3 regions of the Streptomyces sp. NPDC001135 genome follow, and region 1 is predicted to be linked to each of the others. Evidence: riboswitches for the same ligand, from Rfam matches in the RefSeq annotation. Region 1 holds a riboswitch; each other region holds the start of a gene.
The links. Region 1 has a riboswitch for S-adenosylmethionine ahead of ACWC94_RS07255 (amino acid ABC transporter permease). Riboswitches for the same ligand answer to the same signal wherever they lie in the genome.
Positions count from the first base shown of each region.

Region 1 (9,914 bases):
GTCCACGAACTGGACGCCGTGTCCGGTGCCGACCACCTCCCAGCCCTCCGGTGCCTCGGTGACGCCCCGCACCGAGGCGGTGCCGCCGGGGCCGACGAGCGCGGCGAGGTCGGCCCAGGCGCGCGGGTCGTCCTCGTCGGAGACGGCGCAGAAGGGAGCCACGTCCCGGTGATAGCGGGCAGCGTTGCCGATTCGTTCGGCGATGGGGGTACCGCCCATGCCCTTCAGGCTATGGGGGAGGGCGTGGGGGCCGGTGAGCGCGGCCCAGGCGGGGTTGTCCAGGATGTGCGAGGAACTGGGGTCGCGGGTGGTGACGGACATGGTGTGGCGGTCTCCGGGGTGCGGCTCGGGCTGTGCGGCGCGAGGGGACTCCATCGCGGGGCGGCGGTGGAGTCCCCGGCCCGCACTGGTCAGGAGTTGTCGAGCGGCAGGCCCGGCGGGTTCACCTCGGACTTGGCGACGGCCTCGTTGGAGAGGTTGTACGCCTTGAGCCACTCGGCGTACTGACCGTTCTTGATCAGGTAGTTGATCGCGTCGGCCAGCGGCTTGGCGAGTCCGCTGTCCCTCTTCGCCGTTGCCGCGATCAGGCCCTGCAGGCTCGCGCCCGCACCGGAGTAGGTGCCCGCGGTGCGGGAGGCGTTGGGCGTGTTGGCCACCTGACGGTTGTGATACGCGAAGCCGGGGTTGGGACCGAAGGAGGCGTCGATCTTGCCGCTGTTCAGGGCGAGGTAGGTGCTGGGGCTGTCCTGGAAGTACTTGACGGTGAGCTTCTTGCCCTCCTTGGCCAGCTTGTCCTTCCACTCCAGGAGGATCTTCTCCTGGTTGGTGCCGGAGCCGACGGCGATCGTCTTGCCGGCGAGGTTCTCGTAGTTGCCGTCGAAGTTCCAGGTGCTCTTCTTCGGCACGATGAAGGCGAGGTTGTCCTGCCGGTAGGAGGCGAACTCGTACTTCTTCTTGCGCTCCTCGGTGTCGGTGACGTTGGAGAAGGCCACGTCGACCTTGCCGCTGTCGATGCCGACGAAGAGGTTCTCCCAGGTGGAGTTCTTGACCTCGGCCTTGAGCCCGAACACCGCGGCGACCAGGCGGCCGAGGTCGGGCTCCGAGCCGGTGAGGGTCTTCTGGTCGTTGCCGACGTACGCCAGCGGCGGGAACCCGGCGGGCAGGGCACCGATGCCGATCTCCAGCTTGCCGCTCTTCTTGACGGCGGCGGGCAGTTCGGCGCTGATGGACTTGACCTCGGAGACCTTGATGGTGGTCTGGGTGGCGGCGCCGTTGGAGACACGTCCGATGACGACCTCGCCGGACTTGGCGGCTTCGGTGGTGGTGGCCGCGTCGCTGTTGCCACCGCAGGCGGCGAGCCCGGTGGCCAGGGAGGCGACGGCGGTCGCCGCGGTGATGCCGCGCATCAGGCTGCGTCGGGAGAAGTGGGTGGGCATGGCCGTTCCTTGTCGCTGAAGGTGATGAGGGTGGCGTGGGGGGGAGGTCTGGGGGATGCGGCGGATCAGAGGACCTTGCTGAGGAAGTCCCGGGTCCGCTCGTGCCGCGGCTTGTCGAGGACCTCGGAGGGCGGGCCCTGCTCGATGACCTTGCCGCCGTCGATGAAGACGACCCGGTCGGCGATCTCGCGGGCGAAGCCGATCTCGTGGGTGACGATGACGAGGGTGGTGCCGCTGCTCGCCAGGTCCTTGATGACGGCGAGGACTTCACCGACCAGTTCGGGATCGAGGGCGGAGGTGGGCTCGTCGAAGAGGATGACGCCGGGGCGCAGCGCGAGGGCGCGGGCGATGGCGACGCGCTGCTGCTGGCCGCCGGAGAGCTGGCGCGGGTAGGCGCCGGTCTTGTCCGCGAGACCGACCCGGACGAGCAACTCGCGGGCCAGTTCCCGAGCTTCGGGCTTGGTGAGCTGCCCGGTCGCGACCGGGGCGGCGGCCACGTTGTCCCGCACGGTCAGATGCGGGAAGAGATTGAAGTTCTGGAAGACGAAGCCGATCCGGCCGCGCTGGGTGAGGATGGCCCGCTCGCTGAGCTCCTTGAGCCGGTCGCCCTGCCGCTTCACGCCGACCAGCTCGCCGTTGATACTGACGTACCCGATCTCGGGCTTCTCCAGGTGGTTGATGACGCGCAGCAGGGTGGACTTGCCGGAGCCGGAGGGGCCCAGGATGACGGTGACCTCGCCGGGGCGGACGGTCAGGTCGACGCCGTCCAGTACCCGGTGGGTGCCGTACCACTTGTGCACGTCGTGGACCTCGACGGTGGCGGCCTCGACGTCCGCCAGGGCTTCGAGCGTCTCGGCGGTCATACGGCGGCCTCCCGGCGTATACGGGCCCGCAGGTCGGAAAGACCGGTGCGGAGTTTCTGCAGCGGCGTCGGCGGCAGGCTGCGGGTGGCACCGCGGGCGTAGTACCGCTCGACGTAGAACTGGATGACGGACACGATGCTGGTCAGGATCAGGTACCAGACGGTGACGACCAGCAGCAGCGGCACGATGTCGCCGGGGTAGGTGGCGCCCATGGTCTGCGCGGAGCCGAACAGGTCGAGCAGGGAGACGTAGAAGACCAGCGAGGTGCCCTTGATCAGGCCGATGAGCTGGTTGACGTAGTTCGGGATGATCGTGCGCAGCGCCTGCGGGAAGACGATCCTCCGGAACTGGTAGCCCTTCGGCAGGCCGAGCGCGGCGGCCGCCTCGTGCTGGCCCTGGTCGACGGAGAGGATGCCGCCGCGTACCACCTCGGCCGCGTAGGCGGCCTCGTTGAGGCTGAGGCCGACGACGGCGACGGCCATGTCGGTGGCGAGTCTCGACTCGTCGAAGGAGAAGAAGGCCGGGCCGAAGGGGATGCCGACGCTCAACGTCTTGTACAGGGCGCTGAAGTTGTAGAGGAAGATCAGCACCACGATGAGCGGGATGGAGCGCAGCGCCCAGACGTAGGTCCAGCTGACCGCGCGCAGCACCGGGCTCTTCGAGAGCCGGCCCAGTGCGAGCACGATGCCGCCGACAAGGCCCAGCACCGCACTGTAGGCGGTGACTTCGAGGGTGATCAGCAGGCCGTCGAGGATGGTGGGGCGCAGGAACCAGTAGCTCCAGCGGTCCCACTGGTAGAAGGGGTTGGTGACCAGTCCGTGCGCGAACTGGGCGACCAGGACCAGCACGACCGCGGTGAGGATCCAGCGGCCTGGCCGCCGCAGCGGAAGAACCCGCTGGGCCGTGAGAGCTTTTGACGGTTCGTCGATGGTCGGCGCCTCGGCGAGCGTGACGGTGGCACCAGGGGGTTCACTCATGGTGGGCTCCGGCTGGGGTGGGCACACACCCCGGAAGCACGGCAGCATGCGGCGGGGCACACGACGGCTAGGTACCGGGGGCGGGGAGGGCAAGGGGGCACACCGCGAGCGCGGTGTGGGTCAGGACGTGCGGGGGCTGCGGGGAGGTGTCAGCCCCGACAGCGGGCGCGGCCCGGTGCGGTACACAGTGCGCTGCTCACGCGGAGCAGATCGACGGCACGATCAGCGACGAGCAGGTTCGCGTACGACGGTACGCAGCCCGGGGAGCGGCGGGCGGCCGTCCTGGGAGCTGCGTACATGGCGTCACCGTCACTGTTCCGGCCCTGGGGCCTCGCGCTTACCGAAACTTCATCGGCCGGGTCGTCACCTGGGGCACCCCACCGCGGCGGGAGGGTTGCCGGTCAGCAAGCCAGGGCTTGTCGCTGACGCTCATGACCGTTCTGGGCAGTAGTTAAGGCAACGGCCCGAACTTTTGTCAACGCCGGTCCACCAGGTGAACGGCCGGCGGTAAGGAGTCTGGGTATTGAACCTGTGCCGGCCCAGGCCGGTCAGTCCGGATACTCCGGTCCGACCGCGGTGCGGGCACCGAGCGCCTTTCCCCTGCCCCGGCCGAGTTCACGCCGGTACCCGCCGAGCAGACCGGATTCCTCGAGCTGTGTCACCTCACGGAAGCGCGAGCCCGGAGCGACGGCGGTCACCAGCGGGGCGACGAACAGCGCGTCGGTCGGGCAGTACGCCTCGCACTGGAAGCAGGTCTGGCAGCTGTCCTGTCGCGCGATCAACGGAACGCCGTCGGCCGCGATCGAAGACGCGCGTCGGGCACACCTCGATGCACCGGTCGCAGGCGATGCAGCGGTCCGGCTCGGCGATCCCGATCACGCGGCTCGCCCTCCGCTCGTGACCAGCGCCCGCGACGCCGGCTCCGGACCTCGTCGAGCCCACCGTTGAGCAGCCGACAGTGCCGGGCCGGATCCTGCGTCGGCCGGTCGGCCCGCTAGTGCATGCCGCGCGATTCGGTGCGCTGCAGTGCCGCGTGGTACGTCCAGCGGCCGTGGGCCGCCATCGCGGCCGCTTCCCTGGCCCGGAGGAGTTCCTCACCGCTCGCCCCCGGCCCTTCGCGGACCGCGGACCGCGTCCCGTGCAGCGACCGCAGAGCCGGCTCGAGACGGTCGGTGTGCCGCAGGGAGGTGCGGTCGTACGGCAGGACCTCGCGCTGGACGGCGGCGACGACCTCGCCGTGACCTACGTTCACGGCACCGGTCGGGCGGAGGCCGGCCGTCCCCACGGCCGCCCGCAGCCCACGGCCCGGACGGACCCGCCGGGTGGCGAACTCGGCGGCGCCCCGGCCGGCCCAGCTCCCCGAGGACGCCGCCCACGCGGCGTCGTGGCTGCCGCCTACGGTGAAGCCGCCGCAGATCAGCCCGCGGGTCGCGGTGTCGCCGGCCGCGCACAGGCCGGGGACGTCGGTCGAGAGATCGACTTCGATGTAGATCTGCGGGAGCTCCAGGGCCAGGAGCGACTCGATCTCTTCTGCCGTTTCCTGCGGGACATCGGTCGACGGCTGGGAAAGCCGGTACTGATGGATTTGGAGGGCGATTACGGTCCGGCTCGTCGTCTGCCGAGGCAGAGCAGGGCTTGGGTGTGGCGTTTGCGCCGCCAGCTGGTCGGAGACGCCGAGGTTGCCTTCGGGGATCCCCGGGGAACGCAGACAGCCGAAAGCGCCGAGCCGGTAGTCGACCGAGACGACGATCATGGCGTCTGACCGACTGGTCGGGCGATCCGATCGGCGGTTCGAACCTCCTGCAGGCCCACGGTGTGGAGGTACCCACGGGGACTCGAGCGAGGCCCCCGGCTGCGGGTCCGTCGACAGTGACGGGCCCGCGCTCAGCGACCTGGGGCGACCCGGTGGGCCCGACCGCGACAGTCATTCAGTCAGTGCGTCGCGGGGACAGGAAGCCAGGACTTCCTGCGGGCAGACATCCTGCCTGCCGGCGAGCAGCTGCGGGCCCTCGGCGCGGAGGATGGCCGCCCTCTGAGCATGGCCCGAGCCAGTGGTACCCGATGCGCCGGGACCACTGGCTTCTCAGCCCTACCATGTGCATGGTTGCAGCGTGGCGGTGCGGTCAGAGCCGACCCGCCACGAAGTCGGCCACCTGGGTGCCGAGTTGCTGGCCCGCGCGGTTGTCGAGGGAGGTGTGCTGGCCGGACCAGATCCGGCTGAGCCACGCTTCGGTGGCGGCGTCCTGGAAGCCGGTGAAGGTTCGGGTGACGCCCTTCGAGGTCACCGCGAAATGATGCCGCGCCCCGTAGAGTCCGGCGAGCGTCGTTGCCGCAGCCTGGCTGAGAGCGCCGTGAGCCCCCGGATAGGACGGATCCGGTGCGGTCGGCAGCAGAGGGGTCCAGCTGGGATCGCCGACGATGCCCGGGTTGTAGTGCGTACCGCCGAGCCTGATGGCCGTGACGGGCCGCCAGACGTGGTAGGCGTACTTGGCGTCGTACATCGCGATCGCGGTGTCGGCGAGGGACAGGTCGAGCCGGGCGAAGACCTTCACCGCCTTCTCCAGGTTCGCGTTCTGGGAGGTGACGAGGTTCTGCGTGATCTGGTTCCAGACGTTCCATACGGGTGCCGCCGCCCAGAACTTCGCGGCTGCCGTCTGATCGGGAGTGCGGGTGGTGCTGGTCTTGCTCCCCAGGCTCTTGACCTCGTTCAAGGCGGTGGCGTAAGCGGCGCTGCTCACGGCCGGCGGCGGTGCCGGGCGGAACTGCCGTCCGTCGGCCAGTACGAACGGCTTGACCGATCCCCAGTCGGTGAACACCGGTGTCGGGAAATCGGGAGGGGTGGGCCGGTAGTCCCCGGCCTTGTCGCCGGGGCGGAACCGCGGCGGCTCGGCTGAGGATCCGTCATTGGACCGCAGGGTGATCAGCCTGCGGGCGACCTCCGCCCCCACAGCAATGCCCGCCTGCTTGCCCGAGCCGTCGGAAATCGCGGACAACTGGCTGCTCAGCCGCTGGTTCAAGCCCGCGCGCCTGGCCGGGTAAAGGGCCACCAGCACATCGTGGGCTGCCTGGTCCGCTGCGGCGTCCGCACGAGCGCCTCTTGGCGCCGTCACCGAGAACACGTAGGCCGGGCCGGCCCGGGTGATCGATACCACCGCGTCGTACTCGGCAGCCTGCAGAAGCGCGAAGCTGCGCGTGGGTTGGACGGTGGACGGCTGCGCCTTCGGATTGCTGAGGATGGTGACGAGCTCGCGGTTCCACTCCACGACCGACATCCCTGCCCCCGTCGCGGCGGTGCGCAGGGCCGGCGAGTGAGCGGTGGTGGACCCGAAGGCCGGGCCGGCGAGTCCGGCTGCCAGCGCGGCTCCGGCAAGTATGGCGAGTGTCTTCTGCTTTCCACCCATGTTCTGTGGCTCCTTGTCGCTGGTGGCGGGTTGTGACAACTGGCGGTCATGCGCGTGGCTCATCTGTGTCGGCCACGCGAGCGTGATGGTGTCGGGGTGGTGCGGGCCGGCAGCCAGGCCGAGATGGCGGCGGTCGTGGAGGACGAGTAGCTCGGCGGGTTCCGCGGCAGCTGCGACGGGGCCGGGGTAGTCCAGGGCCCTCCGGTCCATGAGGGCCTTCCGGCGTAGCAGCCGGGCGCGTTCGGCTCCGGGGGCCAGCACTTGGTGCATCTCGCGGCGCAGATCTGGCGCATGTGTATATGCCTCGTGCGGGGGTGGGGCGTCGATGCCCTTGCCGCTGTTCGGGGTGACGTCCACGCTCACACCTCCGCCGGTACGCAGGGGCCGGCGCCGCAGCGTTGACACAGGACCGTGTCGTCGTGGGGGCCGCCGCGATCGAGTGCCGATGGGTGGGCCGCGGACCGCATGGGCACCCGGGCCGGGCCCGGGCAGCCGTCGATGGGACACGGCTTGTGGGTCGCGAAGGACCACTCGGCGGGGGTGTCGGGTGGCCCTTCGCCACGGCCGCCCCCGGTGGCCCGTCGCTGTGCTGCAGTGCCGGCCCCGGCAGGGGGGCGCAGCTCGTGCGGAGCGGCCGGCCCGGTCATGGCGAGCACCTCAGGCAGGCGCGGACTTCGCGGCCGCTGCGTGTCTGGCGAATCTCGGTCGACTGGGCAAGGAACTGGACGATGCCGGTGCCACGGCCGTGTTCGTCGGAGGCGATGCCGGGGCGGTGACGCTCCACGGCCGCGCCGGAGTCGGTGACCACGATGTGCAGAGTTTCGTGGTCGAGGGCGAGCAGCAGGCTCATGCGCTCATGGCCGTACTGGGCAGCGTTGGCGGCGAGTTCGTCGACGATGAGAACGGCGGAGTCCCGCTCACCCGCGGGCACACTCCAGGTCTCCAGCAAATCGGCTGCGAAGTGACGAGCGGCGGAGACGTGCGCCTCCTGCGCCGGCAGGGTGAGCAGTGCATGACGGCGGCAGGGCCGGCCGAGCAGTGAAGTCGGGCTGGGGGAATCGGTCACGAACATGGTTTTCTGGCTCTTCTGTCGATGTGCGGAGACCGGAACGGGTGACCGCAAGCAATTCGGGGGTGGTCGGTGAGCCGGATCCTGATCCTGCGTGGGCGCGCTCAATCAGTTCCACGGACGACACATGCCGGACGGTTCGAGCCGTTTGCCTTTTTCGTTCCGATTCTTGCGAGTCATGTCAATGTCGGTGCATGTCTGGGCTCAGCCGCCTCTGTCCTGAGCTGGCCGTTGCGCGGCCGGCACCCGCGGGGCCCGGCGCGGGATGGCCGACCGGCCCCTGCGGAGGACGCGTGACGGAGGCAGGCCAGAGCTCCACGACCGAGCTGCAGAACTGCCCCGGTACCGACACAGCCGCCCAAGACAGGTCGCGCAGGGGAAGCAGCCGCCGCAGCTGACCGGCCCCGCGACGTGTGACACCACCGCGGACACATCGATCGGACGGCTGCTTCAGCCCACCCCTCGGCCCTCGACCTGCTGGTCGCGTACCCGGCGGCCTTCACCTTGATCAACCTGGCCCGGGGTGATCCTTCCCGGCCGGCGGCGGCCGACTCGACCATCAGCCGCCCCCGCGCGCCGGCTGTCGCTCAGCCCCTCGGCCATACAGGTGCCGGTGGCGGCCTCCGAGGCCGCCACACTCATCGGCCGTGAGCCCTCGTCGGAGGGTCCCGCCGATCCCGGAGCCACGCGGTGCGGCGGGATCGAGGGGCTACGGTGATCACGAGCGTGCCCGTCCAGCCGGTGTCACGCGCAGAAACCTCTTCCATGGCCATCAGGTGGACGTCCTGCGCGCCCCTCCAGCTCGGTCCACCGGTCTTGAGGCGGCGCGGTTCTTGTCTGATGTCCCGGGTCCCTCGCCGTCCGGGGTCCCTCACCGCGGAGCGCCCGGCCTTTCGAAGGCGACGTCGCCTTGGCCTCTTGTGCCACCGATCCTCACGCCCTGCTGCTGCCGTCATGCCACAGGGCGACCGGCCGCCCAGTGGCATGACCGCCATGGTCTGGCCTCACGCTCGGATGGTGACCAGCTTCTGACCGTTGCCTGCGAGGATCTCGAAGTGCTCGATGGCTCCCGGAGCCATGGCGACCGCTCCTGGGATCGTGGTGCCGCGAGGGTACTCGCCTGCCCGCCAGGTAGCGCCGTCCGTCCTGGCCCCGCCGGGCCCGACCGCCTGCAGCCGACAGGTGATTCCGGCGGGTGCCCCTCCTGCGGAGATCTGCAGGACACTGCCCCAGGCAGAGGGCGAGACCTTCACCGAGGCGGAGACGCCGGTGGTGGGATCGCTCCCGGAGAAGGTACGCCAGACAGTCGGCGCGGTCGGCCCGGGCGGCCTCGCCTGACTGCCCACGGATCCGATGGCCGCCAGCCATGTGCCACCGGCCGCTGCCGCGATGAACGTCAGCGAGACTGCGGCGCCGGCCAGTTGCAGACGCCAAGACCTGCGGCGCCTGGCCGCAGCCTGCTGGAGCAGCCTCTCCAGCACACCCCCCTCTGGGGTCTTCGACACCGCGGGCGCGGCGGGCCGTTCGGGCAGCGGGGAGCCCTGCACGCTTTCGGCTGCCCGTGCCACCAGTCGGTCGGTCAGGCCCGTTTCGGCCGCCGGCACCGTCTGGCCCGAGGCTTCGGCTTCGGTCACCGTCGCCAGCAGCGCGGGCAGTCCCGCCAGCTGGGCGTGTTCGGCCTGGCATTCGGTGCATGCCGCGAGGTGGATGCGCACCTGTTCCCTTTCCGCCGAGGGCAGCGTGCCCAAGACGTAACCTCCCAGCGTCAGCCGGAGGGCGTCGTGCTCCGCACTCATGGTCGCCGCCTCCTGCCCGCCACGGTCATGGCTCGATCCCCCGTTCCTGCAGCGCCAGCCGCAGGGCGTGCAGGGCGTAGTACGTCCGCGACTTCACTGTGCCCAGCGGGATGCCCAGCACCTGTGCGGCCTCCGCCATGGTCCGGCCCCGGTAGTAGGTCTCCAGCAGGACGGCGCGGTGGTCCGGGGACAGTGACCGCACGGCTTCGGCAACCGCCCAGCTCTGCAGTGCCTGCTCGATCTCGTCCTTGCCCGGCTTCTGCTCGGCGGCTCGCTCCAGCACATCGCCGCCGGCCTCGGCCGGCCTGGACTGCCGGGCCCGGTGGGCGTCGATGACCAGGTGTCGGGCGACCGTATACAGCCATGCCCGGG
Region 1 is NZ_JBSFKD010000004.1:42,738-52,651, reverse strand. It holds gene ACWC94_RS07270 (GNAT family N-acetyltransferase) at 1-321, opposite strand, end outside; gene ACWC94_RS07265 (transporter substrate-binding domain-containing protein) at 411-1,436, opposite strand; gene ACWC94_RS07260 (amino acid ABC transporter ATP-binding protein) at 1,502-2,299, opposite strand; gene ACWC94_RS07255 (amino acid ABC transporter permease) at 2,296-3,276, opposite strand; SAM riboswitch class IV at 3,605-3,713, opposite strand; gene ACWC94_RS07250 (hypothetical protein) at 3,825-4,058, opposite strand; partial or broken gene ACWC94_RS07245 (hypothetical protein) at 4,108-4,155, opposite strand; gene ACWC94_RS07240 (hypothetical protein) at 4,271-5,029, opposite strand; gene ACWC94_RS07235 (vanadium-dependent haloperoxidase) at 5,400-6,887, opposite strand; gene ACWC94_RS07230 (ATP-binding protein) at 7,321-7,749, opposite strand; gene ACWC94_RS07225 (anti-sigma factor family protein) at 8,751-9,542, opposite strand; gene ACWC94_RS07220 (sigma-70 family RNA polymerase sigma factor) at 9,568-9,914, opposite strand, start outside.

Region 2 (9,914 bases), on a different contig from region 1:
CCTCGCGTACCGCCGCCACGATCTCCGCGGAGAACTTCGTACGGGCCACCGGGTCGCCGCCGTAGGCATCCGTGCGCCGGTTGGTGCCCTCCCACAGGAACTGGTCGAGGAGGTAGCCGTGGGCGCCGTGGAGCTCCACGCCGTCGAAGCCGATGCGCTCGGCGTCGGCGGCGGCACGGGCGAACGCGCCGATCACGTCGTCCAGGTCCTTCTGGGTCATCGCCTTGCCGGTCCGCTCGGCACCCGCGGTGACCAGGCCGGAGGGGCCGACGGCCGGGGCGTCCGGGAACGGGGCGTCGCCCTGGTTGCGGACCATGCCGATGTGCCACAGCTGCGGCACGATGGTGCCGCCCGCCGCGTGCACGTCCTCGGCGACCCTGGCCCAGCCCGCGAGCTGCTCCTCGCCGTGGAACCGGGGCACGCGGTCGCTCTGCCCGGCCGACTCGTGGCCGACGTACGTCCCCTCGGTGACGATCAGCCCGACGCCGGCGGCGGCGCGGCGGGCGTAGTAGGAGCGCACGTCCTCGCCGGGGATGCCGCCCGGGGAGAACATACGGGTCATCGGCGCCATCACGATCCGGTTCGGAACGGTGAGACCGTTGAGCGCTATCGGGCGGGACAGGATCTGGGCCGCGCGGGAGGCGGGAGTCGTGACGGTCACGGGAGGGCTCCTCGAGAGCAGGACTTAACCGGCTGGTATGTGCATGCGCATTGTTGCACCAACTGAAGCAACACCCTATGAGTCGGCGCACATTCCCCGACCGGACCCACCCGAGCGTGACCCCGGACACATCGACCAGGTCTGTCCACATCAAGCATCTTGATATCGAGATAATGCGTCGGCAAGGACAGTGGGACGGTGGGAACGGGGGCCGGCCATGCGACGGGTCAGGCGGGACAGGGACGGCGGGACCGGCGGACACGGACTGATGGCGCAACTGCGACGGCCTCCCGGCGGGCGGGACGCGCGGTTGATGCTGCTCGCGCAGTGCGTGGACCGGACCGGAACCGGGGTGTGGGCCGCGGCCTGCGTGCTGTACTTCACCTTCGTGAGCGGGCTGGACGCGGGCCGGCTCGGGCTGCTGCTGGGGGTGGGCGCGGTCGCGGGGATCGCCGGGTCACCGCTGGCCGGACGCGCCGCCGAACGGCTGCCCGTGCGGGACCTGCTGATCGCCTGTCACCTGCTGCGCCTGGCGACGATGGTCCTGCTGCTGGTCGCCGACGGCCTCGCCACCCTGCTGCCCGTGGTCGCCCTCACCAGCCTGGGGGAGCGGGCGGCCAAGACGCTGGAGATGCTCTTCGCCACCCGGGTCGCGGGTGAGCGGCGGACCACCTACCAGGCGCTGTCCCGCAGCGTGGCCAACGCCGGTTACGCCGTCGGCGCGGGCATCGCCGCACTCGGCCTCGGCGTGGGCACCCCGAACGCCTACCGCGCGCTGATCATGGCCAACGCGCTCTCCTACGTCCTGGCCGCCGCGCTGGTCTGGCGGACCCGGGAGCCGGCGGGCCACGGCCTGGTCGTGGCGCACGGCGACCACGGCCGGTCAAGCGGCGACAGCACCCCTGACGGACCGAACGGACCCGGCAGGCCGGCCGGACAGCCCCCCGCCCCCACCCCCTGGCGTGACCCCGGCTACCTGCTGTTCGTCCTCCTCGACATCCCGATGAACCTGGACGACTCCGTTCTCGGCGTCGGGCTGCCGCTGTGGCTGGTGCACCACACCAGCGCGCCGCACGCGGTCGTCCCCACGTTCCTGGTGGTCAACACCGTGCTCGTGGTGGTCCTGCAACTCCGGGTCTCGGCATGGGCCGAAGGCCCGCGCCGGGCGGCGGCGGCAGTGGGCTGGTACGGCATGACGCTGCTCGCCTGCTGCCTCGTGCTGGCGACCGCCACCGGCGGCGGAGCCTGGTCGGCCTCACTCGCCATGCTCGTGGCGGCGGTGCTGGTCACCGTCGCCGAACTGCTGCGCTCGGTGAGTTCCTGGGAGCTGGCGGTCGTCCTGGCGCCGCCGCGTGCCCGGGCTTCCTATCTGGGCGTGGCCGGGATGGCGCAGTCGGTGCAGAAGTCGGTGGGACCCCTGCTGCTGACCGGTGCGGTGATGACGGCCGGTCCTGCGGGCTGGCTGGCGCTCGGTGCGGCCGTCACCGGGCTGGGTGCGGTGCAGCGGCAGGCCAGCCTGCGGCGCCTGACGGCCCTCGCCGCGCCCGCCACCGGCTCCCGGACACGCCCGAGGGCGGCACCCCCTGCCACTGACAGGGAGTGCCGCCCTCGGTAAGGACGTTGATCAACCAGAGGCCGAAGCCCCGGGGCCGATCAGAAGTCCATGTCACCGCCCGGCATGCCGCCGCCGGCCGGCGCGGCGGCCTTCTCCGGCTTGTCGGCGATGACGGCCTCGGTGGTGAGGAACAGCGCGGCGATGGAGGCGGCGTTCTGCAGCGCGGAACGGGTCACCTTCGCCGGGTCGATGATGCCCTCGGCGACCAGGTCGACGTACTCGCCGGTCGCGGCGTTCAAGCCGTGGCCCGGGGTCAGGTTGCGCACCTTCTCCACCACGACACCGCCCTCGAGGCCGGCGTTGACGGCGATCTGCTTCAGCGGGGCCTCGAGCGCGATGCGCACGGCGTTGGCGCCGGTCGCCTCGTCACCCTCGAGCTCCAGCTTCTCGAAGACCTGGGAGGCCTGCAGCAGGGCCACGCCACCACCGGCGACGATGCCCTCCTCGACGGCGGCCTTGGCGTTGCGGACGGCGTCCTCGATGCGGTGCTTGCGCTCCTTGAGCTCCACCTCGGTGGCGGCACCGGCCTTGATGACCGCGACACCGCCGGCGAGCTTCGCCAGGCGCTCCTGCAGCTTCTCGCGGTCGTAGTCCGAGTCGCTGTTCTCGATCTCGGCGCGGATCTGGTTCACGCGGCCGTTGACCTGGTCGGAGGAGCCGGCACCGTCGACGATGGTGGTCTCGTCCTTGGTGATGACGACCTTGCGGGCGCGGCCCAGGAGGTCCAGGGTCGCGTTCTCCAGCTTGAGGCCGACCTCCTCGGAGATGACCTCGCCGCCCGTGAGGATGGCGATGTCGCCGAGCATGGCCTTGCGGCGGTCGCCGAAGCCCGGGGCCTTGACGGCGACGGACTTGAAGGTGCCGCGGATCTTGTTGACGACCAGGGTCGACAGGGCCTCGCCCTCGACGTCCTCGGCGATGATCAGCAGCGGCTTGCCCGACTGCATGACCTTCTCCAGGAGCGGGAGCAGGTCCTTGACGGAGCTGATCTTGGAGTTGGCGATGAGGATGTACGGGTCCTCGAGCGACGCCTCCATGCGCTCCATGTCGGTCGCGAAGTAGGCGGAGATGTAGCCCTTGTCGAAGCGCATGCCCTCGGTGAGCTCGAGCTCCAGGCCGAAGGTGTTGCTCTCCTCGACGGTGATGACGCCTTCCTTGCCGACCTTGTCCATGGCCTCGGCGATCAGCTCGCCGATCTGGGTGTCGGCGGCGGAGATGGACGCGGTGGAGGCGATCTGCTCCTTGGTCTCGACGTCCTTCGCCTGCTCCAGCAGGGCGGCGGAGACGGCCTCGACGGCCTTCTCGATACCGCGCTTCAGGGCCATCGGGTTGGCACCGGCGGCGACGTTGCGCAGGCCTTCCTTGACCAGGGCCTGGGCGAGCACGGTCGCGGTGGTCGTACCGTCACCGGCGACGTCGTCCGTCTTCTTGGCGACTTCCTTGACCAGCTCGGCGCCGATCTTCTCGTACGGGTCCTCGAGCTCGATCTCCTTGGCGATGGAGACACCATCGTTGGTGATCGTGGGGGCGCCCCACTTCTTCTCGAGGACGACGTTGCGGCCCTTGGGGCCGAGCGTCACCTTGACGGCGTCCGCGAGCTGGTTCATGCCGCGCTCGAGGCCGCGCCGCGCCTCCTCGTCGAACGCGATGATCTTGGCCATGTGAAGTGGTCCCTCCAGGACTGGGGGTGATTCCTTCGGACCGCGCCCGCGCCCGCGACGGACGGCTCGCCGGCCGCGTGGTTCCTTGCCCCACTTGGCCTGCGGGCCTCACCGACCCGGTCCTTCTTTGTCACTCTCACCTTCAGAGTGCTAACGCCAATGATTAGCACTCGGCATGCCCGAGTGCAAGGCGCACCCGCGAAGCGGGTTCGTTGAGGGGTGGTGGTCGGGTGGCGGGCGGGAGCAAGCGGCTCGGCGGGATCGGCCCGGGGCGAAGGGGGGCAGTCCGGACACGGCGAAGGGCCCGCACCCTGTGCGAGGTGCGGGCCCTTCGTGCGAAAGACGTTCAGGCGCTGAGGCGGACCATGTCGGCCTGCGGGCCCTTCTGGCCCTGCGAGATCTCGAACTCCACCCGCTGGCCCTCTTCCAGGGTGCGGTAGCCGTCCATCTGAATGGCGCTGTAGTGGACGAAGACGTCCGCACCACCGTCGACCGCGATGAAGCCGTACCCCTTCTCCGCGTTGAACCACTTGACGGTGCCCTGAGCCATGCCTAACTCCCCTATTACTGGCCCTTGCACAGATCCACACTTCGCGGATCCGGGTCAGACCTCACCCCCCATTGGTCGGGGGCGTGCGCCGGAACGCGTCGACCGCGGCTGAATGTATCTGTCCAACTGCCGTCTGCAACAGGTCAATCGGACGAGAATTCTGGACGTGAACGGTCCGAAATGTGGTGAGAATTCACCTGACTTCGGGGCAAGTCGGGCCCCGTAAAGGTTACAAAAGCCGCATAAAACCCCCGCACTTTGGCTGCTTCTTGCGGGGTGCGCGGCATGAAATCCAGGGCTTACGACCCGGAGGCCGTGCCCAGGTTCCCCAACTGTACCGCGCTCAATCACGCAGAATTGCCCCCTCCGCTTCTCTCACGGAGGAGGCAATTCCATGAACAATCGGTAACTGAAGTTACCCAAGGTAACGATCAGCCGCCGGCGACCGCCGGAATGATGGAGACACCGGCCCCGTCCGGGGTGGCGGTCTCAAGGCCCCGCTCGAAGCGGACGTCGTCGTCGTTGACGTAGACGTTCACGAACCGGCGCAGCTTGCCCTGGTCGTCCAGGACACGGGCGGCGATCCCGGTGTGGTTCTTCTCCAGGTCCTCGATGACCTCGGCGAGGGTCGCCCCCTCGGCGGCGACCTCGGCCTGCCCGCCGGTGTAGGTGCGCAGGATGGTGGGGATGCGAACGGTCACGCTCATGCGAGGCCAGCCTCTCGGAAAGAGTCCAGGTTGGGGCGGATGGTGGCGGTGAGGCCGGTCCCGGCCACCGCGTCGAGGGTCTTCAGGCCGTCACCGGTGTTGAGGACGACCGTGGTCTTCGCCGGATCCAGGAGGCCGTCCTTGAGCAGCTTGCGGGTGACGCCGACGGTCACACCGCCCGCCGTCTCCGCGAAGATGCCCTCGGTGCGGGCCAGCAGCTTGATCGCGTCGACGACTTCCTCGTCCGTGACGTCCTCCACGGCACCGCCGGTGCGCCGGGCGATGTCCAGGACGTAGGGGCCGTCGGCCGGGTTGCCGATGGCGAGGGACTTGGCGATGGTGTTCGGCTTCTGGGGCCGTACGACGTCGTGGCCGGCCTTGAAGGCGGTCGACACCGGGGAGCAGCCCTCGGCCTGCGCGCCGAAGATCCTGTACGGCCTGTCCTCGACCAGACCGAGCTTGATCAGCTCCTGCAGACCCTTGTCGATCTTCGTGAGCTGGGAGCCGGAGGCGATCGGGACGACGATCTGGTCGGGCAGCCGCCAGCCGAGCTGCTCGCAGATCTCGTACGCGAGGGTCTTGGAGCCCTCCGCGTAGTACGGCCGCAGGTTGACGTTGACGAAACCCCAGCCCTCGCCGGCCGGGTCGCCGATCAGCTCGGAGCAGAAGCGGTTCACGTCGTCGTAGTTGCCCTCGATGCCCACCAGCTCGCCGCCGTAGACCGCGGCCATGACGACCTTGCCCTGCTCCAGGTCGTGCGGGATGAACACGCAGGAGCGGAACCCGGCCCGGGCCGCGGCGGCGCCGACGGCACCGGCCAGGTTGCCGGTGGAGGAGCAGGAGAGCGTGGTGAAGCCGAAGGCGCGGGCGGCCTCCAGGGCCTGGGCGACGACGCGGTCCTTGAAGGAGTGGGTCGGGTTGCCGGAGTCGTCCTTGACGAACAGGCCGCCGGTGACGCCGAGTTCGGCGGCGAGGTTGTCGGCCTTGACGAGCTCGGTCCAGCCCGGGTTCAGGTTCGGCTTGCCGGCCACATCGGCCGGGACGGGCAGCAGCGGCGCGTAACGCCAGATGTTCGCGGGGCCGGCCTCGATACGGCGGCGCAGCTCTTCGGTGTCGTAGCCGGAGAAGTCGTAGGCGATCTCCAGCGGGCCGAAACACTCCTCGCAGGCGAACACCGGGCCGAGCGGGACGCGGTGACCGCACTCGCGACAGCTCAGGGCCGCGGCGGGACCGAGGTCGACGGTGGAACTGCTGGTGCTTGCAACTGTCTGCACAGCCATGGAGGCGAGGCCCTTTCTCCTCATCTTCCTCACGACGCACCTCGCCGTGAGACGGATTTGGCACCTTCCCTAGCCGGGAGCCTCGCTGGAGAACGAGAAACCGGCTGGAGGGTTGCCGGGGCTTCATCGGGCCGTGTCCCTCTGCCCCTCTGGATGAGCGGTATGCAGTTGTTGAACTCATTGAACGCGGAACGACCCCCGACATGCGATGGTCACCGGCGTTGTTCAAGACTGTAACCGACGGCCAGGACAGTTGAGATAGTCGTCCAAAGCGCGAGATGGATCACACGGCTCACCCGTGTGGTCACGAACAGTGAGGAGTCGCAGACCGTGCTGGAAGAAGTCGAGCGCTGGCTGGCCACCCGCTCCTGGTCCGTGACCGATCGCCCTCTCCACCGGATCCTGTCCGCCAAACAGCGCACGGGCCAGACGATCAGCGTCGTCCTGCCCGCCCTCAACGAGGAGGAGACGGTCGGCGACATCGTCGCGGTCATCCGTCACGACCTCGTGGAGCAGGTGCCGCTCGTCGACGAGATCGTCGTCGTCGACTCCGGCTCCACCGACCGCACCTCCGAGGTCGCCGCCGCCGCGGGCGCCCGGGTCGTTCACCGCGACGAGATCCTGCCCCGCGTCCCCGCCGTCCCCGGAAAGGGTGAAGTGCTGTGGCGCTCCCTGCTGGTGACCGGCGGGGACATCCTCTGTTTCATCGACGCCGACCTGAAGGAGTTCTCCTCCGACTTCGTCTCCGGGATCGTCGGCCCGCTGCTCACCGAGCCGGACGTGGACCTGGTCAAGGCGATGTACGACCGTCCGCTCGCCGGGTCCGCCGGGCAGGGCGGCCGGGTCACCGAGCTGATGGCCCGCCCCCTGCTGAACATGCACTGGCCGCAGCTGGCCGGTTTCGTGCAGCCGCTCGGCGGGGAGTACGCGGCCCGCCGCTCGCTCCTGGAGCAGCTGCCGTTCCCCGTCGGCTACGGCGTGGAGCTGGGCATGCTGGTGGACGCGCTGCACCTGGTGGGTCTGGACGCGCTGGCCCAGGTCGATGTCGGGGTCCGCAAACACCGGCACCAGGACGGGCAGGCGCTGGGCCGGATGGCGGCGGCGATCTACCGCACGGCCCAGCTCCGGCTGGCCCGGGGGCATCTGATCCGGCCGTCGCTGACCCAGTTCGAGCGGGGCGAGGACGGCTTCGAACCGCGCACCTACTCGGTGGACACCGAGGAACGGCCACCGATGGTGGAGATCGCGGAGTACCCCGAACGCAAGGTGGCCTGAGGCCGGATGTGGCCGGGGTTCGTATACGGCCGCGTCACGGGGCGTAGCCGTACGTTTGAGCGTTTCCGGGCCGGGCTAGGTTGAGGACCATGGCTTCCACGCAGGGTGCTGAGGTACTGGTCGCGTCCAATCGCGGCCCGGTTTCGTACACGGTGGACGAGCACGGCTCGCTGCACGCCAGGCGGGGCGGCGGCGGACTGGTCTCGGGGCTGTCGGCCATCGGCGCGGACGCGGACTCGGTGTGGGTGTGCGCCGCCCTCGGCGACGGCGACCGGGAGGCCGTACGGCGTGCGGACGGCGGGCTGCTGCCGGCCACGGACACCGGCGGGCAGCGGGTGCGGATGCTGGACATCGACGCGGCCGTGCACGCGGACGCCTACAACGGCATCGCCAACTCGGTGCTCTGGTTCGTCCACCACATGCTGTACCAGACCCCGCTGGAGCCGGTCTTCGACACGGAGTTCCGGCGGCAGTGGGCGTCGTACGAGGCCTACAACCGGGCGTTCGCCGAGGCGCTGGCCCAGGAGGCGGCCGAGGGCGCGGCGGTGCTGGTGCAGGACTACCACCTGTGCCTGGTCCCCGGGATGCTCCGTGAACTCCGCCCCGACCTGCGGATCGGCCACTTCTCGCACACGCCGTGGGCGCCGCCGGAGTACTTCGCGCTGCTGCCGGACGACATCCGCGAGCAGTTGCTCACGGGCATGCTCGGGGCGGACCGGGTGGCGTTCCTGACCCGGCGGTGGGCGGACGCGTTCCGGGACTGCGCACAGGCGGTCCTGGAGTCCGGGATTCCCGCGGGCACGCGGATCGGGGTGCACGGGCTGGGGGCGGACGGGGACTTCCTGCGCAAGCGCTCGCACGAGCCGGACGTCCAGGAACGGATGGCGGCGCTGCGGGAGGAGATCGGCGAGGGCCGCAGGACCGTCGTCCGGGTCGACCGCACCGAGCTGTCGAAGAACATCGTGCGGGGACTGCTGGCGTACCGGCAGCTGCTGGAGGACCGCCCCGAGTGGCGTGAGCGGGTGGTGCACCTGGCGTTCGCGTATCCGTCGCGGCAGGACCTCGCCGTGTACCGCGACTACACCGCCGCGGTGCAGCGGCTGGCCGGGGAGATCAACTCCACCTACGGCACACCGGGCTGGACCCCGGTCGTGCTGCACGTCAAGGACGACTTCGCGCGCTCCCTGGCCGCCTACCGGCTCGCCGACGTGGCCCTGGTCAACCCCATCCGGGACGGCATGAACCTGGTCGCCAAGGAGATCCCGGTCGTCTCCGACCGGGGCTGTGCGCTGGTGCTGTCCCGGGAGGCCGGGGCCTACGAGGAACTGCGCGCCGACGCGCTCGTGGTGAACCCCTACGACGTGCTGCAGACCGCCCGGGTCCTGCACGAGGCGCTGTCCCTGCCGGACGAGGAGCGGGCGGAGCGATCGAAGCGGCTGGCCGCCGCGGCCACCGCGCTGCCGCCCGCCCAGTGGTTCCTTCAGCAGCTGCGGGAGCTTCAGTCCAGCTGAGCCGCCAGCGTCCGCAGCAGGTGGACGACTCCGGCCGGGCCGTCCACGACCAGGTCCGCCCGCTGCGCCAGCTCCGTGACCTCCGTGCTGCCACTGCAGACCAGGAGGCCGGGGACGCCGTCGGAGCGCAGTTCCTCGACGGCGGCGAAGGCGGGGAGGTCACCGAGGTCGTCACCGGCGTAGAGCACCGACTCGGCGCCGGTCTTGCGGACGTACTCGCCGAGCGCCACCCCCTTGTCCATGCCCGGCGGGCGCAGCTCCAGGACCATCCGGCCGGGCTCGACGATCAGGCCGTGCCGGGTGGCGAGGTCGGTGAGGGGGCCGCGCAGGGCCTCGAACGCGGCCTGCGGATCGTCGGCGCGGCGGGTGTGCACCGCGACCGCCCGGCCCTTCTCCTCGATCCACGTGCCGTGCCAGGCTCCGTTGCGGTCCAGCACGCCCGGCAGTTCGGCGCGGGCCGCCGCGACGCCGGGGTGCGGGGCCGGGGCGGTGACGGCGCCGGTGACGGCGTCCCAGCGTTCGGCGCCGTAGTGGCCGAGGACGGTCAGGTGCTCCAGGCCGGGGACCCCGGCGAAGCCTCCGTACCGGACCGCGACCCCGGCCGGGCGGCCGGTGATCACCGCGATGGAGGCCACCTTCGGGGCGAGGGCGGCG
Region 2 is NZ_JBSFKD010000001.1:140,342-150,255, reverse strand. It holds gene ACWC94_RS00835 (NADH:flavin oxidoreductase) at 1-661, opposite strand, end outside; gene ACWC94_RS00830 (MFS transporter) at 930-2,276, shown strand; gene groL (chaperonin GroEL) at 2,315-3,937, opposite strand; gene ACWC94_RS00820 (cold-shock protein) at 4,284-4,487, opposite strand; gene ACWC94_RS00815 (MoaD/ThiS family protein) at 4,919-5,194, opposite strand; gene thrC (threonine synthase) at 5,191-6,474, opposite strand; SAM riboswitch class I at 6,492-6,634, opposite strand; gene ACWC94_RS00805 (glucosyl-3-phosphoglycerate synthase) at 6,805-7,749, shown strand; gene ACWC94_RS00800 (alpha,alpha-trehalose-phosphate synthase (UDP-forming)) at 7,839-9,260, shown strand; gene otsB (trehalose-phosphatase) at 9,248-9,914, opposite strand, start outside.
Region 2: another riboswitch for S-adenosylmethionine. It lies ahead of thrC (threonine synthase); the one in region 1 lies ahead of ACWC94_RS07255 (amino acid ABC transporter permease).

Region 3 (9,914 bases), on a different contig from region 1:
TCCAGCACGCACACGTCGATGCCCCCGTGGCCCAGCTCGCGCAGCACCGCCTCGGGCGTCGCGCACTCCAGGAACTCGACCAGGGGGACGTCAGGAGCGGGCCTGCGGCCGGCGGCCAGCCGTACCTGCTCGCGGGTGTTGGAGTCGTCGCTGTAGACCAGCACCGTGGCGGTCGGCTGCATTGTTCCTCCGGGACGTCAGCGTCGTACGGACGGGACGGACAAGGCCGTTCGGGCGGAGCTTACTCCCGTCGAAGTCCCCATGAACACCACGTCAACACCGGTTCGGCGGGGGGCAACACTCCGAACGGCACCCCCCGGAGTGAGGGCGGGATAAGCGACCGACATAATGTCGGTCGTGGCGACAGCAACGACAGTAGAAACCGGGCACGCGCACCCGTCGGTCAACCGGCCGAACCTCACCAGCGTCGGAACCATCATCTGGCTGAGTTCCGAGCTGATGTTCTTCGCGGCCCTCTTCGCGATGTACTTCACCCTCCGGTCGGTGACCGGACCGGACCACTGGAAGGAGATGGCGCACGCGCTGAACGTGCCCTTCTCCGCGACGAACACCACGATCCTGGTGCTCTCCTCCCTCACCTGCCAGCTCGGCGTGTTCGCGGCCGAGCGCGGCGATGTGAAGAAGCTCCGTGGCTGGTTCATCCTCACCTTCATCATGGGTGCGATCTTCATCGGCGGTCAGATCTACGAGTACACGGAGCTGGTGAAGAAGGACGGCATCTCGCTGTCCTCCGACCCGTACGGCTCGGTGTTCTACCTGACCACCGGCTTCCACGGCCTGCACGTGACGGGCGGCCTCATCGCCTTCCTGCTGGTCCTCGGCCGCACGTACATGGCCAAGAGGTTCACCCACGAGCAGGCGACCGCCGCCATCGTCGTGTCCTACTACTGGCACTTCGTCGATGTGGTCTGGATCGGCCTCTTCGCCACGATCTACCTGATCAAGTAGCGGGACCGGCTCCCGCACATCCAGAAGCACCGACGCAGAAGATCCTGACACCGGGGTAATCCGTGAAAAAGCTCTCCGTACGACGACGCCATCCGCTGGCGGCGGTCGTCGTCCTACTCCTCGCGCTGGCGGCCACTGGGGGGCTGTACGCCGCGTTCGCGCCCGCGGGCAAGGCGCAGGCCGATGATTCCGCCCAGTCCCTGACCATCAAGGAGGGCAAGAAGCTCTACGAGGTCGGCTGCGCCAGCTGCCACGGCACCGGTGGCCAGGGTTCCTCCGACGGGCCCAGCCTGGTCGGCGTGGGTGCCGCGGCCGTGGACTTCCAGGTCGGCACCGGCCGTATGCCCGCGGCCACCTCGCAGGGCGCCCAGGTCCCGCGCAAGAAGGTCGTCTACAACCAGACGCAGATCGACCAGCTCGCCGCGTACGTCGCCTCGCTGGGCGCCGGCCCCAACGTGCCGACCAAGGAGCAGTACGGCCCGGCCGGCGCGGACATCGCCAGGGGCGGCGAGCTGTTCCGCACCAACTGCGCGCAGTGCCACAACTTCACCGGCAAGGGCGGTGCCCTGACCAAGGGCAAGTACGCGCCGAGCCTGGAGGGTGTCGCGCCCAAGCACATCTACGAGGCCATGCAGACGGGCCCGCAGAACATGCCGTCCTTCCCCGACACCACGATGTCGGAGAAGAACAAGAAGGACATCATCGCGTACCTGAACGCGGTCAACGGCAGCCAGACGGAGAACCCGGGCGGTCTGGAGCTGGGCGGCCTCGGGCCGGTCAGTGAGGGTCTGTTCGCCTGGATCTTCGGCCTCGGCGCGCTGATCGCGGTCGCCGTCTGGGTCGCCGCTCGGACCGCAAAGGCCAAGAAGTCATGAGTAGCCAAGACATTCCAGAAGAGAACCTGCCCGCTGAGCAGGGCCACGCGCACGGCGCGGTAGGGATCGCGGACGAGGAGAACCCGTTCGCGGACCCGGGGCTGCCGCCTCACGAGCACCGGATCCAGGACATCGACGAGCGGGCCGCCAGGCGGTCCGAGCGCATGGTCGCCCTGCTGTTCACGGTGTCGATGCTGGCCACCATCGGCTTCATCGCCGCGTACTTCGCGATCCCGCACGACAAGGCGATCTTCGTCTTCCCGATCGGGCACATCAACGCGCTGAACTTCGCGCTGGGTCTGACCCTCGGCGCGGCGCTGTTCTGCATCGGCGCGGGCGCGGTCCACTGGGCCCGCACCCTGATGTCCGACGTGGAGGTCGCCGACGAGCGGCACCCGATCGAGGCCTCGCCCGAGGTCCGCGCGAAGGTCCACGCGGACTTCCGCGAGGGTGCCAAGGAGTCGGCGATCGGCCGCCGCAAGCTGATCCGCAACACCATGTTCGGCGCGATGGCCCTGGTGCCGCTCTCCGGCGTCATGCTGCTCGGCGGCCTGGGCCCGAAGCCCGGGACCATGCTCCGGCACACGCTGTGGGCCAAGGGCAAGCGCCTGATCAACATGAACACCAACCAGCCGCTGCGTCCCGAGGACGTCGCCGTCGGCTCCCTCACCTTCGCCATGCCCGACGGCCTGGTGGATACCGATGAGGACTTCCAGAACGAGATCGCCAAGGCGGCCCTGATGATCGTCCGGCTGCAGCCGGGCAACATCAAGGACAAGCAAGAGCTCGACTGGTCGCACGAGGGCATCGTCGCCTTCTCCAAGATCTGCACCCACGTCGGCTGCCCGATCTCGCTGTACGAGCAGCAGACGCACCACGTGCTGTGCCCGTGCCACCAGTCCACCTTCGACCTCTCCGACGGCGCCCGAGTGATCTTCGGCCCCGCCGGCCACGCCCTGCCGCAGCTGCGCATCGGCGTGGACAGTGAGGGTTACCTCCAGGCGCTCGGCGACTTCGAGGAGCCCGTCGGTCCTGCATTCTGGGAGCGCGGATGAGTACTGCAGCGAACGAAACGCCCCGCTCTCGCGGGAAGGCACCGGCCGGCGAGCGGATCGCCGACTGGGCCGACGGCCGGCTCGGGATCTACTCCCTGGCCAAGGCCAACATGCGCAAGATCTTCCCCGACCACTGGTCGTTCATGTTGGGCGAAGTGTGCTTGTACAGCTTCATCATCATCATCCTGACGGGTGTCTATCTGACGCTGTTCTTCCACCCGTCGATGAACGAGGTGGAGTACCACGGCAGCTATGTCCCGCTCCAGGGGCAGCTGATGTCCGAGGCGTTCAACTCGACCCTGCACATCTCCTTCGACGTGCGCGGTGGTCTGCTCGTCCGGCAGATCCACCACTGGGCCGCGCTGATCTTCCTCGCCGGCATGTTCGTGCACATGATGCGCGTGTTCTTCACCGGCGCGTTCCGCAAGCCGCGTGAGATCAACTGGCTGTTCGGCTTCCTGCTGTTCGTCCTCGGCATGTTCACCGGCTTCACCGGTTACTCGCTCCCCGACGACCTGCTCTCCGGCACCGGTGTCCGCTTCACCGAGGGCGCGATCCTGTCGATGCCGATCGTCGGCACGTACATCTCGATGTTCCTCTTCGGCGGCGAGTTCCCCGGTCACGACTTCGTCGCCCGGTTCTACTCGATCCACATCCTGCTGCTGCCGGGCATCATGCTCGGCCTGATGGTGGCGCACCTGATCCTGGTCTTCTACCACAAGCACACGCAGTTCGCGGGTCCCGGAAAGAGCGAGAAGAACGTCGTCGGCATGCCGCTGCTGCCGGTCTACATGGCCAAGGCCGGAGGCTTCTTCTTCCTGGTCTTCGGTGTCATCGCGGCCATCGCGGCGGTCGCCCAGATCAACCCGATCTGGGCCATGGGCCCCTACCGTCCGGACCAGGTGTCCACCGGCGCCCAGCCCGACTGGTACATGGGCTTCGCCGAGGGTCTGGTCCGCTACATGCCGGGCTGGGAGATCAACCTCTGGGGTCACACGCTCGTCCTGGGTGTGTTCATCCCGCTGGTCCTCTTCGGTCTCGTCCTGGCGGCGATCGCGGTCTACCCGTTCATCGAGTCCTGGGTCACCGGCGACAAGAGCGAGCACCACATCCTGGACCGCCCGCGCAACGCCCCGACCCGTACCGCGTTCGGTGTCGCCTGGGTGACGGTCTACATGATCGGCCTGGTCGGCGGTGGCAACGACCTGTGGGCCACCCACTTCCACCTGTCGATCAACGCCGTCACCTGGTTCGTCCGGATCGGCTTCTTCGTCGGACCGGTCGTCGCGTTCATCGTCACCAAGCGGATCTGCCTCGGCCTGCAGCGCCGCGACCGCGACAAGGTGCTGCACGGCCGCGAGACCGGCATCATCAAGCGCCTGCCGCACGGTGAGTTCATCGAGGTGCACGAGCCGCTCAGCCAGGAGCAGCTGCACACCCTCACGGCCCACCACCAGTACGAGCCGGCCGAGATCGGCCCGACGGTCGACGAGAACGGTGTCGAGCGCAAGGTCAAGGCCTCGGAGAAGCTCCGGGTGAAGCTGTCCAACGCCTACTACGGCGACGACAACCAGATCCCGAAGCCGACCGTCGAGGAGTACAAGGAGATCACGAGCGGCCACGGCCACCACTGATCCCCGCGTCGCCACGCCACACCGAGGGGCCCCGTCCGGGTTGCGGACGGGGCCCTTCGCCGTGCCCGCGGCTGGATAGGGTGGGAACACACTGTTCTTACGACACCAGGAGCGGCTGATGAGCGCTGTGACCCCCGCTGGAGGCGACACCGCGGCGGGCCGTTCCTGGCCCGCGGTACTGAACGCCCTGCTGGAGGGCCGCGACCAGAGCGCGGACGCCACGGCATGGGCCATGGACCGGATCATGCGCGGAGAGGCGACGGACGCGCAGATCGCGGGCTTCGCCGTGGCGCTGCGTGCCAAGGGCGAGACGGTCGAGGAGATCAGCGGGCTCGTGCGCGCGATGTACGAGCACGCGAACGTGATCGAGGTGCCGGGACCGGCCGTCGACATCGTCGGCACGGGCGGTGACGGTGCCAAGACGGTGAACATCTCCACGATGTCGTCGATCGTCGTCGCCGGCACCGGGGCGAAGGTCGTCAAGCACGGCAACCGGGCCGCGTCCTCGGCGTCGGGTGCCTCGGACGTGCTGGAGAAGCTGGGCGTCAATCTGAACCTCCCGCTGGAACGGGTCCCGCAGGTCGCCGAAGAGGCCGGCATCACCTTCTGCTTCGCGGTGAAGTTCCACCCGGCGCTGCGCCATGTGGCCGCGGCACGCGGCCAGTTGGGCATCCGCACGACCTTCAACGTGCTCGGCCCGCTGACCAACCCCGCGAAGGTGCGGTCCCAGGCCGTCGGCGTGGCGGACCCCCGGATGGCGCCCATCGTGGCCGGTGTCCTCGCCGAGCGCGGCAACTCCTCCCTGGTCTTCCGCGGCGACGACGGTCTGGACGAGCTGACCACGACCGCCACCTCACGGGTGTGGGTGGTCCGGGACGGCAAGGTCGCCGAGGAGTCCTTCGACCCGAGGGACGTCGGCCTCGGCCTCGTCCCCGTGGAGGCCCTGCGCGGCGCGGACGCGTCGTACAACGCGGAGGTCGCTCGCCGGCTGCTCGACGGTGAGACGGGGGCCGTGCGGGACGCGGTGCTGCTGAACTCGGCGGCGGCGCTCGTCGCGCTGCGGCCGACGGACGCGCCGCTGGCCGAGCAGCTGCGGGCCGGGATGGACCGGGCGGCGGAGTCGATCGACTCCGGTGCGGCGAAGCGGACACTGGATCGCTGGGTGGCGGCCAGCAACGCCTGAGACACGCAGGGTGCGGTCCCGCGATGCGGACACGGGTTGCGGGACCGCGATCACTTCACGTACGTTCCTGAGCAGGTCATGAGTGACAGTCATGAGGCCCCGGCCGACTGTCCGGCAACCCTCCGTCCGTGGCGGGGTGCCCCGGGTGAGGACCAGGCCGTAGGCAGCGAGGTCTACGGCAAGCGCGGACCCCTCGCACGCTTGGAGAAGTGTGGGGCCAGGGGTCCTGGTCGTCCGAGGGAGTCTTCCGTGAGCAAGCGAATGCGATAGGGCCGCCGAGCCCCGCCTCCGCACACCCTTTTTCTCTTCTTCGTACGCCCCGGGGCGTACGTTCCTCACGGGAGTTCCCCATGTCCGTCTTCACCGCTGCCGCCGACCAGTCCGTTTGTGCGCCTCTGCCCGTTCTGGGCAGGGATGTCACCGTCCCGCTCGTCACCGGTGGCGAGGTCACCTACGCGGCCCTCGACTACGCGGCCAGCGCCCCCGCCCTCCAGCGCGTCTGGGACGACGTGGCGGCCTACGCCCCCTACTACGGCAGCGTCCACCGGGGCGCCGGCTACCTCTCCCAGCTCTCCACCGACCTGTTCGAGAACGCCCGCAGGACGGTCTCGGAGTTCCTGGACTGCCGGACCGACGACCAGCTGATCTTCACCCGGTCCACCACCGACTCCCTGAACCTGCTGGCCCGTGCCCTCCCCGCCGACTGCCAGGTCTTCGTCTTCGAGACCGAGCACCACGCCTCCCTGCTGCCCTGGCAGGACGCGAAGGTCACCTGCCTCGACGCCCCGCGCACCCCGCGGCAGGCCGTCGAGACCCTGGAGCGCGCCCTCGCCGACCGCACCGTGTCCGTTGAAGGGGGCTACGGCCCGGCCCTGGTCTGTGTCACCGGCGCCTCCAACGTCACCGGTGAGCTGTGGCCGGTCCGCGAACTGGCGGCGGCGGCGCACGCGCACGGCGCCCGCATCGTCCTGGACGCCGCCCAACTGGCCCCGCACCACCCCGTGTCCGTCCGCGACCTGGACGTCGACTGGATCGCCTTCTCGGGTCACAAGCTGTACGCCCCCTTCGGCTCCGGTGTCCTGGCCGGCCGCGCCGACTGGCTGCGTGCGGCAGAGCCGTACCTCGCGGGCGGCGGTGCCAGCCGCAAGGTGACCCGGCGTCAGGACGGCGGTGTGGACGTGGAGTGGCACGAGAGCGCCGCGCGGCATGAAGCGGGGTCGCCCAACGTGATCGGCGCCTACTCCATCGCATCGGCCTGCAAGGCGCTCACCGAGGCCGGCTGGGACACCCTGGTCGCCCGCGAACAGCACCTGATCGCCCGGGTCCGCGCGGGCCTCGCCGAGATCCCGCAGGTGAAGGTGTTGTCCCTCTTCGGCGACGACGCCCCGCGCGTCGGCGTCATCTCCTTCGTCGTCGAGGGCTGGAACAGCTCCCACTTCGCCGCGGCGCTCTCCGCCGAGTACGGCATCGGCGTCCGCGACGGCCTCTTCTGCGCCCACCCCCTGGTGCGCACCCTCCTCGGCGGCGACCCCCAGACCCAGGGCGAATGCGGCGCCCCCGAGGCCGCCCCGGGCGAGAAGTCCCTCAACGCCATCCGTGTCAGCTTCGGCGCGGGCACCCCCGACGAACACGTCGAGCGCTTCGTCACCGCGGTCAGGGAACTGGTGACCGAGGGCGCGAAGTGGACGTACCGGACAGAGGACGGCCGCTGCGTCCCGGCGGTCTGAGCCGGAGCGCGGCCTGATCGGTAGGTGACCCCGCCGCGCGGGCCGGCGCCGGCGGTCAGTGGCGGCCCGTCCGCGCGGGCACCCGCTGCTGAGTGGCCGGTGCGGCGGAGATGTCCGCGGCGGCCGGTCTCCGCACCCGCCCCGGCCGGCGCGACTGCGACCGGCCGGGAGGACGGAGAGGGCCGGCGGCGGCACGCCGATGCCGCAGGAGGAGCGCGCGTTCCCCGCCGTCGGCGGAGCCGGCTCGTCCGCCGCCCTGCGCCGCCGGCGCGACGGCACGCCGTCGGCGGCCTCGGCGTCCCGGACGGCCTCTGCCGCGCGCTGCCCGGGACGGGCCGTCGCCCACGCCGGCACCTCCGACGACGTCCCGCACCCCGGCGCGGGACCGTCCTGCCCGGCGGCGAGGCGCTCGTTTCCTCCGGCGGCGCGGACGCGGGCGGACCGCGCGGGCGGGGCGCCGATGGCAGCACTCGGTGGACCGCCACCCGCGTACCGGGCGTACCCGGGGGATCCGACAACGCGGCAGTTGTGCGTGCCAGACCCTGCGACGCCGGGATGATCCAAACGACAGGGCCTAGTTGTCCAGGCCGATCGAGAACGCGGCCTCCAGGTCGTGCTGGGAGTACGTGCGGAACGCGACGTGCGTGTCGGTGGCCTCCACGCCGGGGATCTTGCTGATCCGGCCGGGGATGACCTCGGCCAGGTCCTCGTGCCGGCCGACCCGGACCATGGCGATCAGGTCGTAGGTGCCGGTGACCGAGAAGACCTCGCTGACGCTCTCCAGCGCGGCGATCTGTTCCGCGATCTCGGGGATCCGGTCCACGCTGGTCTTGATGAGGACGATCGCGGTGATCACGGCTGGTTCTCTCCCTCGGGTGCCGGAGCTGGGGCGGACCTCACTCTAGCTGTACGGCCGTAGCGCACCCATGCGTAGCCGAAGCCCAGACCGAAGCCGACCAGGTGGGCCAGATACGCCACCCCGGGGCCGTTGGAGGCCTGCCGTGCCGCCGCCCACTGCAGCGCCGCCCAGAACGGCAGCACGACCCACGCCGGGAACCGCAGCGGGAGGAAGAACAGGAAGGGGAGAAGACTGGTCACGCGGGCGCGTGGGAACAGGTAGAGGAACGCTCCGAGGACCGCCGAGATCGCCCCGGACGCGCCGACCAGCGACTGCTCGGAGGCGGCGTTGGCGGCCGCGTAGCCCAGCAGGGCCAGGTAGCCGCAGCCGATGTAGAAGAGGGTGAACTCGACCCGGCCCATCCGTTCCTCGGTCATCACGCCGAAGACGAAGAGGAAGAGCATGTTGCCGAGCAGATGCACCCAGCTGCCGTGCACGAACAGGGCCGTGGCCGGAGTGAGGGCCGCACGTGCCGGTCTGCCGAACAGCTCGGCCGGCACCACGCCCCAGCGCCGGAAGTACGCCCGCTGCGCGGCGAGCAGCACGTCCCCGGAGCCGTATCCCGGGGTGAGGCCCGAGGCCGGGCCCAGGGCGAAGAGCAGACAGCACAGGCCGATGAGGGCGTATGTCATGGGTGCCGGTGCGCTCCGGACCGCTCTGAGGGCCCTGCCGGCCGCCGAGCTCCACTCGCTGATCATGAACACAGAGCATGACGTAACGGGACGCAAGCCAACAGACCGCCTCGCCGCCGTGAACGGACGGGCGGCGAGTCCCCGGCAGGCCGTAGGGTTACGGCCACACGCGTCGGCCGGCGGCGCGGGAGCGAGACGAGAAGGAAGCGGACAGCCACGATGACGGTTCCCCTGCCGACCGCGACGACCCGATGGCGCTGCGCCCTGTGCGGCAATCTCACCCGGTTCGACGTGACGCGTTCCTCGAAGGTCGTCGAGTACGTCCACCTCGACCTGGCGGGCGAGCCGACGGTGGAGGAGCGCGAGGTGGTCAGTGAGACCATCGAGTCGGTGCGCTGCCGCTGGTGCAACGCGGTGGACCAGGTGGAACTCGTGGACAGGCCGGGTGCCGGCTCCTGAGCGGAGCGGCCCCGGGGAAGTAACAGACATAGTGGGGTGTGACGGATGGTGGAGACCACAGGCGGGGGGCCGGGCGACGGCACCGCCGAGGTGCTTGACCGTCCGCTGCCCGACGGCGTGCGCCGCCGGGTCGTACAGATCGTCTCGGACGGCTTCGGCGGGCTGACCATGGTGGAACTGCCCGCCCAGCTGCGGCAGTACGCCCGGTTCGCCCCCAATCGCCGGGCGAAGTTCGCCGGGAACGCGATGGCGTCGGCGCTGGAGACCGATCCGCTGTTCCGGCAGCGGATCGGGGAGAAGTTCAGAGAGGCCCAGCCGGAACTGGCCGGCGCTCTGGACTCCGGCTCCCCGCCCCCGGCCGCGGACCCGCTCGACGTGGCGGCCGCGGCCTATGTACTGCGCCCGTCCGGCTGGGTGAAGCTCGTCACCGCGGCGGGCGAGGAGGCCCAGCGCGCCGACGCCGAGCGGGCGGACGAGGAGAG
Region 3 is NZ_JBSFKD010000008.1:234,898-244,811, reverse strand. It holds gene ACWC94_RS13515 (hypothetical protein) at 1-182, opposite strand, end outside; gene ctaE (aa3-type cytochrome oxidase subunit III) at 349-969, shown strand; gene qcrC (cytochrome bc1 complex diheme cytochrome c subunit) at 1,032-1,844, shown strand; gene qcrA (cytochrome bc1 complex Rieske iron-sulfur subunit) at 1,841-2,899, shown strand; gene qcrB (cytochrome bc1 complex cytochrome b subunit) at 2,896-4,533, shown strand; gene trpD (anthranilate phosphoribosyltransferase) at 4,652-5,716, shown strand; SAM riboswitch class IV at 5,791-5,907, shown strand; gene ACWC94_RS13485 (aminotransferase class V-fold PLP-dependent enzyme) at 6,067-7,443, shown strand; gene ACWC94_RS13480 (Lrp/AsnC family transcriptional regulator) at 8,018-8,299, opposite strand; gene ACWC94_RS13475 (rhomboid family intramembrane serine protease) at 8,296-9,039, opposite strand; gene ACWC94_RS13470 (hypothetical protein) at 9,193-9,432, shown strand; gene ACWC94_RS13465 (NYN domain-containing protein) at 9,478-9,914, shown strand, end outside.
Region 3: another riboswitch for S-adenosylmethionine. It lies ahead of ACWC94_RS13485 (aminotransferase class V-fold PLP-dependent enzyme); the one in region 1 lies ahead of ACWC94_RS07255 (amino acid ABC transporter permease).